DNA from 4 places in the Pantoea osteomyelitidis genome. Region 4 is predicted to be linked to each of the others. Evidence: predicted binding sites of a transcription regulator. Region 4 holds the regulator's gene; each other region holds the start of a gene.

Region 1 (4,218 bases), on a different contig from region 4:
TCGCCATGCAGGGCAAGGTTGATTTGGTGAAGAGGCAGATCAATATGGAAGCGGTCGTCGCGCCGGAGATTTCTGCCTCGGTGGGCGTTGCCACCGCGTTTGTTATCAATCCGGTCGTGGGCGCGGCGGTATTTGCCGCCAGCAAGGTACTTGGCCCACTCTGGAACAAAATTTCCCTGCTGCGTTATCACATCAGCGGGCCGCTGGATAAACCGGAAATCAATGAAGTGCTGCGTGAACCACGGGAAAACGGCAAGAAGTGAATTTGACGCCGTCCGGGAATTGCCGCAGGCTATCACTATCCGAGCACATAATGAGTGAGAAACGATGACTCTGAATCTGGTAAGTGAGCAGTTGCTAACTGCTAACAACATTAATCAGCAGGACCTTTTTACCCTGTTAGGGCAGCTTTCAGAACGTCGTCTGGATTATGCCGATCTCTATTTCCAGTCCAGCTTCCATGAATCCTGGGTGCTGGAAGATAAAATTATCAAAGATGGTTCATACCATATCGACCAGGGCGTAGGCGTGCGCGCCGTCAGCGGCGAAAAAACCGGTTTTGCCTACGCCGACCAAATCAGCCTGAACGCCCTACGCCAGAGCGCCGAAGCGGCGCGCAGTATTGTACGCGAACAGGGCGACGGCAAGGCGCATACGCTTTCGGCAGTAATGAACCGTTCGCTTTATGCCACGTTGGATCCGCTCAGCAGCCTGACGCGGGAAGACAAAATCGCTCTGCTGCATCGCGTTGATAAGGTTGCCCGCGCCGCGGACAACCGGGTGCAGGAAGTCAACGCCAGCCTGAGCGGCGTTTATGAGCAGGTATTAGTGGCGGCGACCGACGGTACGCTGGCCGCAGACGTGCGTCCGCTGGTACGTCTCTCCATCAGCGTGCAGGTAGAGGATAACGGCAAGCGTGAACGCGGCTCCAGCGGCGGCGGCGCGCGTACCGGCTATGAGTTCTTCCTCGCCGATGAGAATGGCGATGTGCGTGCGGATGCCTGGGCGAGAGAAGCGGTGCGTATGGCGCTGGTGAATCTTTCCGCCGTTGCAGCGCCTGCCGGCACCATTCCGGTGGTGTTAGGCGCGGGCTGGCCGGGCGTGCTGCTGCATGAAGCGGTCGGACACGGTCTGGAAGGCGATTTTAATCGCCGCGGAACCTCGGTATTCAGTGGTCAGATGGGCCAGCTGGTTGCTTCTGAACTCTGCACCGTGGTGGATGACGGCACTATTGAGGGCCTGCGCGGCTCGCTGGCAGTGGACGACGAAGGCGTACCCGGCCAGTATAATGTATTGATTGAAAACGGCATTCTGAAAGGCTATATGCAGGATAAGCTCAACGCGCGTCTGATGGGCATGAAGCCGACCGGCAACGGCCGTCGTGAATCCTATGCGCATCTGCCGATGCCGCGCATGACCAACACTTACATGCTGGCAGGTAAATCAACGCCGCAGGAAATTATCGAAAGCGTCGAGTTTGGTCTTTATGCGCCTAACTTTGGCGGCGGCCAGGTAGATATCACCTCGGGCAAATTTGTTTTTTCGACCTCAGAAGCCTATCTGATTGAAAACGGCAAAGTGACCAAACCGGTGAAGGGTGCCACCCTGATTGGCTCCGGCATCGAAGCGATGCAGCAGATCTCCATGGTAGGCAACGATCTGGCGCTGGACAAAGGCGTCGGCGTTTGCGGCAAAGAGGGGCAGAGCGTGCCGGTGGGCGTCGGCCAGCCTACCCTGAAGCTGGATAAACTCACCGTCGGCGGCACCGCCTGATAGAGTTAAAAACAACCCGCCGCCTGGCGGGTTGTTAGTTTTTACGGTGCTGCTGATACTGCTGCGCGACTTTCTTAAAGTAGTCGGTAAGGTAATCGATGCAGACCTGTACCTTCAGCGGCAGCTTATCCTTCTCGGTATAGAGCGCGTAGACCGGGCGCGGTTCCGACTGGTATTGCGGAAAAAGAATATCGATCTCCCCGGCGTTGATCTCTTCAATCACCCACATCAGCGGCACATAGGCGATGCCGGTGCCCGCCTTCAGCCAGCGAATCAGCGTCAGTGAGTCGTTGGTGACGAATCGTCCTTGCGGCGCCAGACGCGTCACCAGGCCTTCCGGCGCGCTCAGTTCAAAGTTGTTGTCGGGCCGCACGCTATATTCCAGCCAGGAAAAGTTATCAATGTCGCCTGGTTTTTCCGGCGCGCCGTGCTGCGCCAGATAGCTTTTCGCCGCGCAGACCACCATCGGCATGGCGCCGAGGCGGCGTGAAAACAGGCTGGAGTCCTGGAGTTTGCCGACGCGGATCACCAGATCAAGACCGTTGGCGATCAGATCCGGCGCCGGGATGCCGGTGACCAAATTTACGCTCAGGCCGGGATACTCGCGCAGCATATCGGCGGTCATATCCGCGAGAACGTTTTGCGCCATGGTGGATGAGCTGCCGATGCGTAGCGTACCGATCGGGGTATTGTTAAATGCATAGAGCTGCTCGTGCACCTGCATCGCTTCCGCCAGCATACGACGACAGCCCTGATAATAGATTCTGCCCGCTTCCGTCAGGCCAATGCTGCGCGTACTGCGATTAAGCAGCTTCACCTGAAGTTCATCTTCCAGTTTCGCCACGATCTGGCTGATGGAAGAGACACTCAGATGCAGCTGGCGTGCCGCCGCGGTAAATGAACCCAATTCAACCACTTTGGCGAAAATGGACATGCTTTTAAGTCGTTCCATTATTTACTCTGACTAAAAAGTGATTTAGTGCACATTTTGTAGAAAACGTATAGTCAAGCGCGTTACTATGTGCGCGCCGGGTTAACATGCGGTTAATTAAGCTTGCCTGACATTCTGTTCTGTCGCCATGAATCAGAGCCAGAATGAGCCTGATGATACGCTATTATCTATTCAGCAGTGGTTCGGATGTGGACGACAGTTTACCTGTCATCTCGCCGTGCTTAACCTGTCGCGATCTGCTCGCGGCCTGGAACGCTATGGATTTACCCGGCATGGTCGAACTAAGGATTCCTGATGAGTGTGCTTCCGGTTTTTGTCGTATTTGGGCTCTCGTTCCCACCCATCTTCATTGAATTAATTGTTTCGCTGGCGCTGTTCTGGCTGGTGAAGCGTGTGCTGACGCCCAGCGGCCTTTATGATCTCGTCTGGCATCCGGCACTTTTTAACACAGCGCTTTATTGCTGTGTGTTTTACCTTGTATCCCGTTTATTCATCTGAGGTTTAAGTGAAAACGCTAATAAGAAAAATCGCGCGTTACGCGATTACCATCCTGTTAGTCATCGTTGCTGTGGTGATTATCTTCCGTGCCTGGGTGTTCTATACCGAATCCCCCTGGACGCGCGATGCCAAATTTGCCGCTGACGTGGTCGCCATTTCACCTGACGTCACCGGTCTGATCACCGATGTGCCGGTGCATGACAACCAGCTGGTGAAAAAAGGCGATACGCTGTTTATCGTCGATCGCCCGCGCTATCAAAAAGCGCTCGATCAGGCGCAGGCGGATGTCGACTATTATCAGTCGCTGGTCAGCGAGAAACGTCGCGAAGCCGGACGCCGTAATCAGCTCGGCACCCTGGCGATGTCCCGCGAGGCGATCGATCAGGCGAACAACGATCTGCAAACCAGCGAGCATCAGCTGGCGAAAGCGATCGCCACGCGCGACCTGGCGGAGATCGATATGGCGCGCACGACTATCAAAGCGCCTTCCGATGGCTGGGTCACTAACCTCAACGTCTATGAAGGCGAGTTTATTACCCGTGGTTCTGTGGCCGTCGCGCTGGTGCAGCAGCACTCATTTTATGTGCTGGCCTATATGGAAGAGACCAAGCTGAATGGCGTGAGCCGCGGTCACCGCGTCGAGATTACGCCGCTGGGCAGCAACATCGTGCTGCATGGCACCGTGGACAGCATTGCCGCAGGCGTGACCAACAGCAGCAGCTCGTCAGACAGTAAAGGCATGGCGACCGTGGATTCCAATCTGGAGTGGGTACGTCTGGCGCAGCGCGTGCCGGTACGCATTCGACTGGATGAGCAGCCGGGCAACCGCTTCCCGGCGGGCACTACCGCCACCGTGGTGGTCACCGGAAACCAGGATCGTCAGCAGACGGAAATTTCTCCGATCACGAAAATGTTTAATCGCCTGCGTGAGTTCGGTTAAGCGGGGCGACATGATCGAGTTTCTACGTTTCCCGATTAAGCTGACCTTCGCGCTG
Region 2 (4,218 bases), on a different contig from region 4:
ATCATGGCGCTGGCCGATATCGCCAACCGCTATGTGGATGAGCAGGCACCCTGGGTAGTGGCGAAGCAGGAAGGCCGCGATGCCGATCTGCAGGCGATCTGCTCCATGGGCATCAACCTGTTCCGTGTGCTGATGACCTGGCTGAAGCCGGTGATGCCGTCGCTGAGCGCGCGCGCCGAAGCTTTCCTGAATTGCGAACTGAGCTGGGAAGGCATTGCGCAACCGCTGCTTGATCACGACGTTTCGGCGTTTAAGGCGCTCTACAGCCGTATCGAGATGACGAAAGTTACCGCGCTGGTGGATGCCTCAAAAGAGGACGCTGCCGCCGCGAACAAGCCCGCCAGCGGTCCGCTGGCCGATGCGCCGATTGGCGACGCCATTACCATCGATGATTTCGCCAAAGTTGACATGCGTGTGGCGCTGATTGAGAAAGCGGAGCGGGTGGAAGGTTCCGATAAGCTGCTGCGCCTTGAGCTGGATCTTGGCGGTGAGAAACGTCAGATCTTCTCCGGCATTCGTGCGGCTTATCCGGATCCGGCCGTGCTGGTGGGACGTCTGACGATCGTTGTCGCGAACCTCGCGCCGCGTAAGATGCGTTTTGGCATTTCAGAGGGAATGGTGCTCTCAGCCGGTCCCGGCGGGAAAGATCTCTTTATCCTCTCCGCCGACAGCGGCGCTCAGCCGGGAATGCCGGTGAAGTAAGCGCGCTTTCCTCTTCCCCTCTCCCGTCTGTGGCGAGGGGAATCTCTCTTCTTTTCGCCTCTCCTGACAGCCATTCTCAGCTATAAATGTGATCGGTAGCACGCTAATCCAATTAAGCGTATGATAAGCACAAAGAAAACAGGAGCCTGTCATGTCCAGCGTGCTGTCTGTGATTTGGCGCTATCTGCGCGCCTTCATCATTATTTACCTCTGTCTGTATGCCGGTAACGGCGTGGCCTCGCTGTTGCCCATCACCATTCCCGGCAGCATCATCGGCATGCTGATCCTGTTTGCCCTGTTCGCCTCACGCATCGTACCGGTACGCTGGGTAAAGCCGGGGTGTCATCTGATTATTCGCAATATGGCACTGCTGTTTGTGCCGATTAGCGTCGGCGTCATTAACTACACCGATCTGCTCAGCGCTCAGTTTGGCCCTATCGTGGTCTCCTGTGTGATCAGCACCATTCTGGTATTGCTGATCGTGGGTTTCAGCTCTCATCGGCTGCACGGCCCGCGCCGGGTCTAGGAGCAGCGCGATGAGTGATATCTGGTGGTCGCTGCCGCTGACCCTGGCCGCCTTTTATCTTGCCCGCAAGCTGGCGGTCAGACTGAAAATCTCCCTGCTCAACCCGCTGCTGGTTTCGATGGCGATTATTATTCCCATCCTGCTGCTGACCCATATGCCCTATGCGCGCTACTTTGCCGGCAGCAGCATTCTGAATCAGCTTTTGCAGCCTGCGGTAGTGGCGCTGGCGCTGCCGCTGTTTGAGCAGATGCATCAAATTCGCGCGCGCTGGAAATCGATCATTAGCGTCTGCTTTGTCGGCAGCATGACGGCGATGATCTCCGGCACCGCTATCGCCCTGTGGATGGGCGCAACGCCGCAAATCGCCGCCACCATCATGCCGAAATCGGTCACCACGCCGATCGCCATGGCGGTATCGGCTTCGCTGCACGGCATTCCCGCCATCAGTGCCATCTGCGTGTTGATCGCCGGGGTGTTCGGCGCAGTGTTCGGTCATATGCTGCTCGACCTGTTCCGCATCAAAACCAAAGCCTCGCGCGGGCTGGCGATCGGCAATGCGTCACATGCGCTGGGAACCGCACGCTGCGCTGAACTGGATTTTCAGGAAGGCGCGTTCAGCTCGCTGGCATTGGTGATCTGCGGGATCATTACCTCTCTGCTGGCCCCTTTCCTGTTTCCTGTTCTGCTGCAGCTGTTTGGCTAAAACTTTGCGAGAGATCTCGCAAAGTTGAAACACGCCGAAATGCTTGCATTGTCAGAGCGATGCAGATCACATATAAATCGTTAAGCGGCACACGGCCGTCTGACAATTCTGGCGAGGCAATCATGCATTCACGTTTTCATTCCGCTTTTAGCGCCCTGGCGGAGCCGTTAAAGTCTGCTGTTCAGCCCCTGCTGGACGATGCTAACTTTCAGGCCGTGCTGACACCTGCGCAAATCGCCACGCTGCAACAGCAAACCGGTATAGAGGCTGATGCGCTGGCGCTTGCGCTGCTGCCGCTGGCGGCGGCCTGTGCACTGGCACCGGTGTCCCGTTTCAACGTCGGCGCCATTGCGCGCGGCACCAGCGGCCACTGGTATTTCGGTGCCAACATGGAGTTTCTGCATACGCCTCTGCAACAGACGGTGCATGCGGAGCAGAGCGCCATTACCCATGCCTGGCTGCGCGGTGAAGCGCGTCTGGAAACCATCACGGTAAATTACACGCCGTGCGGCCACTGCCGGCAGTTTATGAATGAGCTGAACAGCGGCACGGAAATTCGCATCAGCCTGCCCGATCGCGCCGTCAGCACGCTGGCAGATTACCTGCCGGATGCCTTTGGCCCGCGCGATTTAGCTATCAAAGCGCTGCTGCTGGATAAAGTGGATCACGGCTATGTGCCACAGGGCGATGCCCTCGCACAGGCGGCGATTCAGGCGGCCAGCGCCAGCCATGCACCCTACAGTCAGTCGCACAGCGGCGTGGCGCTGCTCAGCGCATCGGGACAAATCGTTGCCGGTCGCTACGCAGAAAATGCGGCTTTTAATCCCGCGCTGCCGCCATTGCAGGCGGCGCTGATTTTGTTAAATATGCTCGGAGAAGATTGCCAGCAGATCCAGCGCGCGGTGCTGGCCGAAGCGGAACAGGCTATCTTAACGCAGCGCGACGCCACCCTTGCCACCCTTGCCGCGCTCGGCTGCCAGCATGTTGACGTCGTGGCCCTCCGCCACGCCTGATCGCGAATGTTTTGTCTGCTTTTATTAACAAAAGCTGTACATCTCTCAGAAATTTCATAGGATCGGACGTCAGAATTCTCCTCACAACGATGAAGACTGGCGTTGCCGTGGCAGGCAGAAAGCCAGAAATAACTGAAACCGGAGCACACATTGCATGGAACTCGACTACGAGAGTAAACGTCCGCTTTATATCCCCTACGCTGGCCCGATTCTGTTGGAATTCCCGTTACTGAATAAAGGCAGCGCTTTTTCCCTGGAAGAGCGCAACGAGTTTAACCTCAACGGCCTGCTGCCTGAGGCGGTAGAGTCGATTGAGGAGCAAGCTCAGCGCGCCTGGCGTCAGTTCGAAGATTTTAAAAACAATAACGATAAGCACGTTTATCTGCGCAACATTCAGGACACCAACGAGACGCTGTTCTATCGCCTGCTGGATAACCATCTCGAAGAGATGATGCCGATCATCTATACCCCGACGGTAGGCGCGGCCTGTGAGCATTTTTCGGAAATTTATCGTCGCGCGCGCGGCGTGTTTATCTCTTATCCGAATCGTGACCGCATTGAAGATATGCTGCAAAACGCCACCAAGCAGAACGTGAAGGTTATTGTGGTCACCGATGGCGAGCGTATCCTGGGTCTCGGCGATCAGGGTATCGGTGGCATGGGCATTCCTATTGGTAAGCTTTCCCTTTATACCGCCTGCGGCGGCATCAGCCCGGCGTATACCCTGCCTGTGGTTCTGGATGTTGGTACTAATAATCAGCAGCTGCTGAACGATCCGCTCTATATGGGCTGGCGTCATCCGCGTATCACCGGCGAAGAGTACGATGCGTTCGTCAATGAGTTTATCCAGGCAGTGAAGCGCCGCTGGCCGAAAGTGCTGTTGCAGTTTGAAGATTTCGCGCAGAAAAACGCCATGCCGCTGCTGGAACGCTATCGCGATGAGATTTGCTGCTTCAACGATGATATTCAGGGCACCGCCGCCGTTACCGTAGGCACGCTGATCGCCGCCAGCCGCGCCGCCGGCAGTCTCCTGAGCGAACAGAAAGTGGTGTTCCTCGGCGCCGGTTCAGCGGGCTGCGGCATCGCCGAGCAGATTATCGCCCAGATGAAATCGGAAGGGTTAAGCAATGAAGAAGCGCGCGCCCGCGTCATGATGGTGGATCGCTTTGGCCTGCTGACCGATAAGCTGCCGAACCTGCTCGACTTCCAGAGCCGACTGGTGCAGAAGAGTGAAAATCTCAAAGGGTGGGATGTGAACAGCGATTCGATCTCGC
Region 3 (4,218 bases), on a different contig from region 4:
GGTGCTCCGGCAAAATAATTATCAGCAGAGCTAATGCATATTTTGCGCCAGACGCGCACGCCGAGAAGCAAAAATCTGTAATTTATTGAATTAAAACAGGTAAACGTGCCCGTTTATTCCGGGCGTTTTGCAACGATGGGTTCATGTAAGATCGATTTGCCGCACTTTGTTTCATCAGCGCGCCTGTTTCGCACTTTCTGAGTGCAACTTTCTGCCGCCGCCCAGCAACGATAAATCGAGGTAATGACTAAGATCGCGCTGTTCAGCGCGGGGAAGATAAGGCAATTCTCCCAGCAGCGGCGCATCGATCTTTGCACGCAGCACCTGAATGATCTCCGCGTAGTGCGCCAGGCCAGGGTTGATACGGTTAGCGACCCAGCCCGCCAGCGGCAGACCATCGTTAACAATTGCCTGTGCCGTCAGTAACGCATGGCTGACGCATCCCTGCTTGATCCCTACCACCATAATCACCGGTAGCTGCTCTTTCACTACCCAGTCGGAAAGCGGACAGAGGTCGTTCATCAGGCAGCGCCAGCCTCCCGTGCCTTCCACAATGACTCTGGCGGCCTGAGCGCGCAGCTGTTTTAGTCCTGTGCTCAGACGCTGATAATCGACCGGCACAGCTTTACTGGTGCTGATTTCATCATCTTCCAGCGCGACGGGGTTAATGGCTTCGTACGGTAATGACAGGGTTGAGGCGGACTGCAACAGCAACGCATCTTTATTACGCAGGCCCGCATCCGTGTGGATAGCGCATTTCGCCACCGGTTTATAACCGACGGAACTGAAATTCGCCCTGGCAAAACATTGCAATAACGCGCGGGAAACCACGGTTTTTCCTGCGGCGCTATCGGTGCCGGTAACAAATAGTGTGTTCACCCTTCTCCTCCTTTAGACGCGATTACGCGATGAAGAAGGGATTCTAAGTGAAGGCAACGGGCCAGAGCTTGCGTTAGCGCAAGTTCAGGCGCACTTACCCCTGAAGAAGCTTGATCAGCAGAGAGCCGCTGTAAAGCGCATCTTTAACCAGCGCGGCGGCGCAGAGCGTACCAGGATCGCTAAAGCCGGTTGGTTCCAGGGTAATCTCTTTGCTGTAAGCTGGCAGCGCCTGCTGACGAATGGTGGCATTGACCGCCGGGAACAGCACTTCCGCCGCCTGGTTCAGGGGTGAACCGATAAGAATATGTTGGGGATTGAAAATATTCACCATCATCGACAGTATGCGCCCGACATGATGACCCACGCTGGCAATGACATCCCGCGCCAGTTGGTCGCCTGACATCGCGGCCTGGCACAGGTTTTCAATGCTGATCGGCTGTTGATGAAGCACGCTGCCCGGCTGCGTCGGCAGACGTTGCGCCGCAAGACCGAGCAGGCTGCCGGTGCTGGCAACTGTTTCCAGACAGCCATGATTGCCGCAGTAACACTGCTGACCGTAGGGATCGATCTGGGTATGACCCACTTCCACCAGCGTCCGTCCGCTCTTATGCAGCAGCTGACCCGCGCTGATAATGCCGGCGCCCACCGTGTCATCAATCACAATCTGAATCACATCCTGCGCGCCGCGCGAGGCGCCGAACAGCGATTCGGCCAGCGTCCAGGCGGAAATATCGTGCTGAACAAATACCGGCAGGCCGGTGCGCTGCTCCAGAGTGGCGCCCAGCGGCATCTGCTGGATATGATAACCGGGCATACGATGTACCACGCCCGTGGCCGCATTGATCAAACCCGGCAGGGTAATCGCGATGGCGGTAAGGCGCTCCAGCTTGTGCTGATGGCGGATAAAAAAATTGTCGATGTGCGTCACCAGCCACTCCAGCAGTGGTGTTTCCGCTTCGGGCGGCAGCGGCTGCGTTTCTTCTGCCAGCGCCCGACTGCTGAGATCGCGCAGCGTTAGCGTAATATTGCCGTGGCGGATACGAATCGCGAGGTAGTGCCAGGAAAACGTATCCAGCGTCAGGCCGATAGCGGGACGGCCCCGACTGCCGGGATCCTGATACGCTGTTTCCTGCACCAGGTGAGCATCCAGCATTTCACGCACAATTTTGGTAATGCTGGCTGGCGCCAACTGGGCGAGTTTAGAGAGTTCAATGCGTGAAATCGGGCCATGTTGATCGATCAATCGATAAATAGCGCCTGCATTGGCCTGTTTGATCTGGTCGATATGACCAGGCTGAATGTCCGGATTCACGACCTGCTCCATAATATTTTCGAGCCACAAAATAAACACTGGCTATGTTGGAACAGTTTTGCAGGTTCAGTTAATAATTTGCGTCGAATTGTGATTCAAAGCACATAAACAAATGATTTTTAGCAGATTATTCTTATTTTTCTTCCGCATCCCTTAACAGCAAACGCATCATATTCGCCATCTGCGCGCCGGGTTCCCGTGCCACAGACCAAACCATCCACACCTCTGACAGCGCATCTGCCTCCTGCAACGGCAGCCAGACCACATCGCTGAGCCGCGCATGACGAAACGAGGCTGGCAGGATCGATACGCCGAGTCCGGTTGCTACCAGTCCAAGGATGGTCATCGCTTCGCCCACTTCCTGCGTGATATAGGGCTGTATCTGATAACGGTGCAGCAGCGCGAGGATCTCGCTGTAAAGCGCCGTACCGCCCTGCGGATCGAAAAAGACAAAAGGTTCGCTGGCAAGGGCGCGGATGGAGATCTGTTCGGCGTCGGCCAGCGGATGCGCCCAGTGCACCACAGCGCAGAGCGGTTCACGCAGCAGGAGCTGATAGCGTAAATCAGCGGGTAAAGGCGTGTTACGCATTATGCCCAGATCGAGTCGGCCCTCGTGCAGCGGCGCCAGCTGCTGCCGGGTATTGATCTCCTGCATTCTGATATGCACAGCGGGCCAGCGCAGACGGAAATGGTAAAGCGCGTCTGAGACCAGACCGATAAAAGGCGCAGAGGAGGTAAAGCCAATGCGCAGTTCCCCTTCTTCGCCGCGGTGCAGACGCGCCGCGCGCTCCGACGCCTGCTCTACCTGTTGCAGAATCGCCCGCGCATCGGGCAAAAACTGCGCGCCAGCGGCGGTCAGCTGTACGCTGCGGTTAGTACGCAGAAAAAGCTGTGCGCCTATCTCCTGTTCCAGCTGCTGAATTTGCTGACTGAGCGGCGGCTGCGAAATATGCAGACGCTGTGCGGCGCGGCCGAAATGCAGCTCTTCCGCTACGGCGATGAAATAACGTAAATGGCGCAGTTCAATATTCATATGTTATACATATCATTTGAGATTATTAATATATTAGACAACTTACCACCGCTTTTTTACCCTTAACAGCGTGTTGAATGATTTGAGGATGTGTTGTGAACCGCTCTTCTCATGCTGTGACGCTCGATGATAGCGAGACAGTCAGTCCTTCTTTAACTGGCGTCAGCGTCAGCCCGTTTATTACGCGCGGCACGCCGCAATTTTTACGCGTCACCCTGGCGCTTTTCTCCGCCGGTCTGGCGACTTTTGCGCTGCTCTATTGTGTGCAGCCGATCCTGCCTGTGCTGTCACAGCAGTTTGACGTCTCCCCGGCGGCCAGCAGCATTTCCCTCTCGGTCTCCACCGCCCTGATGGCGCTCGGCCTGCTGGTAACCGGCCCGCTCTCCGATGCCATTGGCCGCAAATCGGTGATGGTGACCGCGCTGATGCTGGCGGCGATCTTTACTTTGATCTCCTCCACCATGACCAGCTGGAACGGCATTCTGATTATGCGGGCGCTGATTGGCCTTTCGCTGAGCGGCGTGGCGGCGGTGGGCATGACTTACCTGAGTGAGGAGATCCATCCCGGTTTTATCGCCTTTTCCATGGGACTTTATATCAGCGGTAATTCGATTGGCGGCATGAGTGGACGTTTGCTGACCGGCGTACTCACCGACTTTTTCTCCTGGCGGATCGCCATCGCCGCGATTGGCTGTTTTGCGCTCGCTTCCGCACTGATGTTCTGGAAAATTTTGCCGGAGTCGCGTCATTTTCGTCCGGCTTCGCTGAAGCCGCGCAGCCTGATGATTAATTTTCGTCTGCACTGGCGTGATCAGGGGCTGCCGCTGCTGTTCGCGGAAGGGTTTCTGTTGATGGGGGCGTTCGTTACCCTGTTCAATTACATCGGCTACCGCCTGCTGAGCGCTCCTTATTTTCTCAGTCAGGCCGTGGTGGGCCTGCTGTCGGTAGTTTATCTCACGGGTAGCTGGAGTTCGCCAAAAGCGGGCGCCATGAC
Region 4 (4,218 bases):
CGCAGTATTCCCTCGCTGGATGAGAGCCTTGTGGTGATCCATTTTCGCGGGCTGGAAGGGATCGATTTTCCCTATCTGCTGGCGATGTTGCAGGGATCATTTATTTCGCACATCAACACGTTGGTGGTGCCGGGCGGCAAAATGGGTCTGGCGATGGAGTTGATCATGGGGCCGCTGGTAAAACGGCTGATCGAAGGGAAACGTATCGAATAAGCTGTGAGGCCGCCGCGTCCGGCCTCACGCTGGCGTTACTGCGCCACGACTTCGTAGCTGTGGGTGATCTCCACGCCTTTGCCCAGCATGATCGCCACCGAGCAGTACTTTTCCGCTGAGAGATCCACCGCGCGCGCCACCGCTTTGTCGCTAAGATCTTTGCCGCTGACAATAAAGTGCAGATTAATATAGGTAAAAATGCGCGGCGCCTCTTCGCGGCGCTCGGAGGTCAGCTTCACTTCGCAGTCCGCCACTTCGTTGCGTCCTTTTTGCAGGATCGACACTACGTCAATAGCGCTGCATCCGCCTGCGGCCATCAGCACCATCTCCATCGGACTCGGCGCTTTGTCGCCCGAGTTGCCATCCATCAGCACCTGATGACCGGATGAGGATTCTCCCAAAAATGTCAGCCCTTCAACCCACTTCACACGAGCCTGCATAATAAACTCTCCTGATTCATTTAGTTAACGTCAGAGTACGCCCTCGCCGGCGAAACAGCAATCGGCCGGATTCGCCGTTTGCTGAAGCGAGACAACACAAGACAGTCGGTGAAAGCTGTGCTACAAACAGAGCTGAAAATATTTTTCGTCACTTATAGACGAATGCGGGACGAATCACGAGCACAGCTCACGACGGAGACCCGAATAATTTCCTGAATGGGAAACGCTTGACGATTTCACCGCCTGACAGGGAAAACGGCCCCCTGTATTTTGGGCACGATTACAACAGAGGATAACAGAGAATGGTTCTCGGAAAACCGCAAACAGACCCTACACTCGAATGGTTCCTGTCCCATTGTCATATTCATAAATACCCATCGAAAAGTACCTTGATTCACCAGGGCGAAAAGGCTGAAACGCTTTACTACATCGTGAAAGGCGCCGTTGCGGTGCTGATTAAAGATGAAGAAGGTAAAGAGATGATCCTCTCCTATCTGAATCAGGGCGATTTTATTGGCGAGCTTGGCCTGTTTGAAGAGGGCCAGGAGCGCAGTGCCTGGGTACGCGCGAAAACCGCGTGCGAAGTGGCTGAAATTTCCTATAAAAAATTTCGCCAGCTGATCCAGGTGAACCCGGATATTTTAATGCGCCTCTCATCGCAGATGGCGCGTCGCCTGCAGGTGACTTCAGAGAAAGTGGGTAATTTAGCTTTCCTTGATGTGACGGGCCGCATCGCTCAGACGCTGCTTAACCTGGCGAAACAGCCGGACGCCATGACCCACCCCGACGGGATGCAGATCAAAATCACCCGTCAGGAGATCGGTCAGATCGTTGGCTGCTCACGCGAAACCGTCGGACGTATTCTGAAAATGCTGGAAGATCAGAATCTGATCTCCGCACACGGCAAAACGATCGTCGTCTACGGCACCCGCTAATTCCGTATCACTCACGGCGTGATGGCAACATCGCGCCGTTTTTATTTGCGATGAGCTGATGTGGCGCCGAATCATCTACCATCCTGAAGTCAACTACGCCCTGCGGCAAACGCTGGTTCTTAGCCTGCCGGTGACGCTCGGCTGGCTGCTGGGCGATCTGCAAAACGGACTGCTGTTCTCGCTGGTGCCCGCCTGCTGCAATATCGCCGGTCTGGACACGCCCCATAAACGTTTTTTTAAACGGCTGATTGTCGGCGGCAGTTTGTTTGCCGCCAGCAGTTTGCTGATCCAGTGGCTGACGCTGAAGCAAGTGCCGTTGCCGCTGATTCTGTTTCTGATGCCGCTGCTGCTGGGCGTTACCGGCGAGATCAGTCCACTGCATGGACGGTTGCTGCCCGGCGCGCTGATCGCTGCCATCTTCACTCTCGGCCTGGAAGGGCATATGCCTGTCTGGGTGCCGCCGCTGCTCTATATCGGCGGCACGCTCTGGTATGGGCTGTTCAACTGGTTCTGGTTCTGGCTGTGGAAAGAGCAGCCGATGCGCGAAACCCTGAGCCTGCTTTTTCGCGAGCTGGCGGATTACTGCGACGCCAAATATACCTTGCTGACGCAGCTCACCGATCCGGAAAAAGCGCTGCCGCCGCTGCTAACGCGCCAGCAAAAAGCGGTGGATCTCATCACCACCTGCTATCAGCAGATGCACATGCTCTCCGCCAGCCGGGACAACAGCCATAAGCGGCTGACGCGCGCCTTTCAGGTTGCGCTCGATCTGCAGGAGCATATTTCCGTCAGCCTGCATCAGCCGGAAGAGGTGCAGAAGCTGGTGGAGCAGAGCCACGCCGAAGCGGTGATCCGCTGGAATGCCAAAACCATCTCCACGCGCCTGCGCGAACTGGCGGACGACATTCTTTATCATCAGCTGCCGGACCGGTTCGACATGGATAAGCAGCTCGGCGCGCTGGAGAAGATCGCCCGCCAGCATCCGGATAATCCGGTGGGCAACTTCTGCCTCTATCACTTCAGCCGCATCGCGCGCGTGTTGCGCAGCCAGAAGCCGCTCTATCAGCGCGACCTGATGGCCGATCGCCAGCGCCGTCTGCCGCTGCTCGCCGCCCTGCGCAGCTATCTGTCGCTCAAGTCCGCCGCGCTGCGCACCGCGGCACGCTTTGCCGTGATGCTGATGTTTGGCAGCACGCTGGCGCTGTTCTTTAATATTCCCAAGCCCTTCTGGATATTGATGACCATCATGTTTGTCAGTCAGAACGGCTATAACGCCACGCGGGTCCGTATTCAGCACCGGGCGCTCGGCACCTTTGCCGGGCTGGTGATCGCGGCGGCGACGCTGCGCTTCGCCGTGCCGGAATCAATCGTGCTTTCCGGCATGCTGGCGATTACCCTGATCAGCTATCTGTTTATCCGCAAATCTTACGGCTGGGCAATGGTCGGCTTTACCGTCACGGCGGTGTACTCACTGCAACTGCTCTCGCTGAACGGCGCGCAGTTTTTGCTGCCGCGCCTGATGGATACGCTGATGGGTTGTCTGATCGCTTTTGGCGGGATGATCTGGCTCTGGCCGCAGTGGCAGAGCGGCCTGCTGCGACAGAATGCGCACGATGCGCTGGAAACCTACCAGGAAGCGTTGCAGATGCTGCTTGGGCCGGAGCAGGCGTCGGGAAAGCTGGCGTACCAGCGCATACGCGTGAATCAGGCGCACAACGCGCTGTTCAATTCGTTGAATCAGGCGATGCAGGAGCCTGCCTTTAACCCGGAGTATCTCAAGGATATGCGTCTGTGGGTGACGCACAGCCAGTTTATCGTCGAGCACATCAATGCAATGACGATTCTGGCGCGTGAGCACACCATGTTGACCTCTGAGCTGGCGCAGCGCTATCTGCAATCCTGTGAAATCGCGTTGCAGCGTTGCCAGCAGCGGCTGGAATATGACAAAGGCTCAGACAGTAACGTGCTGGAAGCACCGGAAGATGTGAATGAAGGACCGATGACTATTGTGGAGCGGCATGTGAAGCGAATTCTGGGACATCTCAGCGTAATGCATACCATCTCTTCACTGGCATGGAGCCAGCGACCACAGCATGGCCGCTGGCGGGTAAAACGCTTGCGTAAAAAACAGAGTTAGCTGGCGAGCGTCTTTTCCACCGCGCGGGCGAAACGTGCCATTCCCTCTTCGATGTCGGTGGGTTCAATCACCAGCGACGGGGCAAAGCGGATCACGTCAGTACCGGCATTCAGGATCATCACTCCTTCCGCCGCCGCCGCGTTGAGTATATCGCGCGCCTTACCGGCGTGCTGTGGCTTGAGCGCCGCGCCAATCAACAAACCTTTGCCGCGAATATCGCTGAAGAGATCCAGCTTGTTGTCCAGCGCCTTCAGCGCCGCGACAAACTGCTGACGGCGGCTTTCCACGCCTTCCAGCACCTCTGGCGTATTGATGATATCCAGCGCCGTTTCGGCGATGGCGCAGGCCAGCGGGTTGCCGCCGTAGGTAGTGCCGTGCACGCCCGGCGCCATGGTCGAGGCGATCTCATTGGTGGTCAGCATCGCGCTCACCGGGAAACCGCCACCCAGCGCTTTGGCCGTGGTCAGGATGTCCGGCTGCACGCCGTAGTGCT

The links. Region 4 encodes CRP, which controls carbon source genes, mostly activating them, when cyclic AMP is high. Its sites were predicted from a motif close to ATGTGANNNNNNTCACAT; they were not measured.
Region 1: the regulator CRP is predicted to act here: its motif matches at 2,743-2,760, upstream of aaeR (HTH-type transcriptional activator AaeR).
Region 2: the regulator CRP is predicted to act here: its motif matches at 1,986-2,003, upstream of cdd (cytidine deaminase).
Region 3: the regulator CRP is predicted to act here: its motif matches at 2,280-2,297, upstream of mlc (sugar metabolism global transcriptional regulator Mlc).

The regions. Positions count from the first base shown of each region.
Region 1 is NZ_JBGFSN010000005.1:24,943-29,160, forward strand. It holds gene yhdP (AsmA2 domain-containing protein YhdP) at 1-263, shown strand, start outside; gene tldD (metalloprotease TldD) at 328-1,773, shown strand; gene aaeR (HTH-type transcriptional activator AaeR) at 1,808-2,725, opposite strand; gene aaeX (p-hydroxybenzoic acid efflux pump operon protein AaeX) at 3,020-3,223, shown strand; gene aaeA (p-hydroxybenzoic acid efflux pump subunit AaeA) at 3,231-4,163, shown strand; gene aaeB (p-hydroxybenzoic acid efflux pump subunit AaeB) at 4,174-4,218, shown strand, end outside.
Region 2 is NZ_JBGFSN010000004.1:1,655,598-1,659,815, forward strand. It holds gene metG (methionine--tRNA ligase) at 1-702, shown strand, start outside; gene ABU178_RS12850 (CidA/LrgA family protein) at 854-1,228, shown strand; gene ABU178_RS12855 (CidB/LrgB family autolysis modulator) at 1,239-1,931, shown strand; gene cdd (cytidine deaminase) at 2,054-2,944, shown strand; gene ABU178_RS12865 (NAD-dependent malic enzyme) at 3,099-4,218, shown strand, end outside.
Region 3 is NZ_JBGFSN010000004.1:1,080,451-1,084,668, forward strand. It holds gene bioD (dethiobiotin synthase) at 175-879, opposite strand; gene mlc (sugar metabolism global transcriptional regulator Mlc) at 974-2,191, opposite strand; gene ABU178_RS10230 (LysR family transcriptional regulator) at 2,325-3,224, opposite strand; gene ABU178_RS10235 (MFS transporter) at 3,320-4,218, shown strand, end outside.
Region 4 is NZ_JBGFSN010000008.1:19,898-24,115, forward strand. It holds gene ABU178_RS16890 (phosphoribulokinase) at 1-213, shown strand, start outside; gene ABU178_RS16895 (OsmC family protein) at 249-653, opposite strand; gene crp (cAMP-activated global transcriptional regulator CRP) at 956-1,588, shown strand; gene ABU178_RS16905 (YccS/YhfK family putative transporter) at 1,647-3,725, shown strand; gene argD (bifunctional acetylornithine/succinyldiaminopimelate transaminase) at 3,722-4,218, opposite strand, start outside.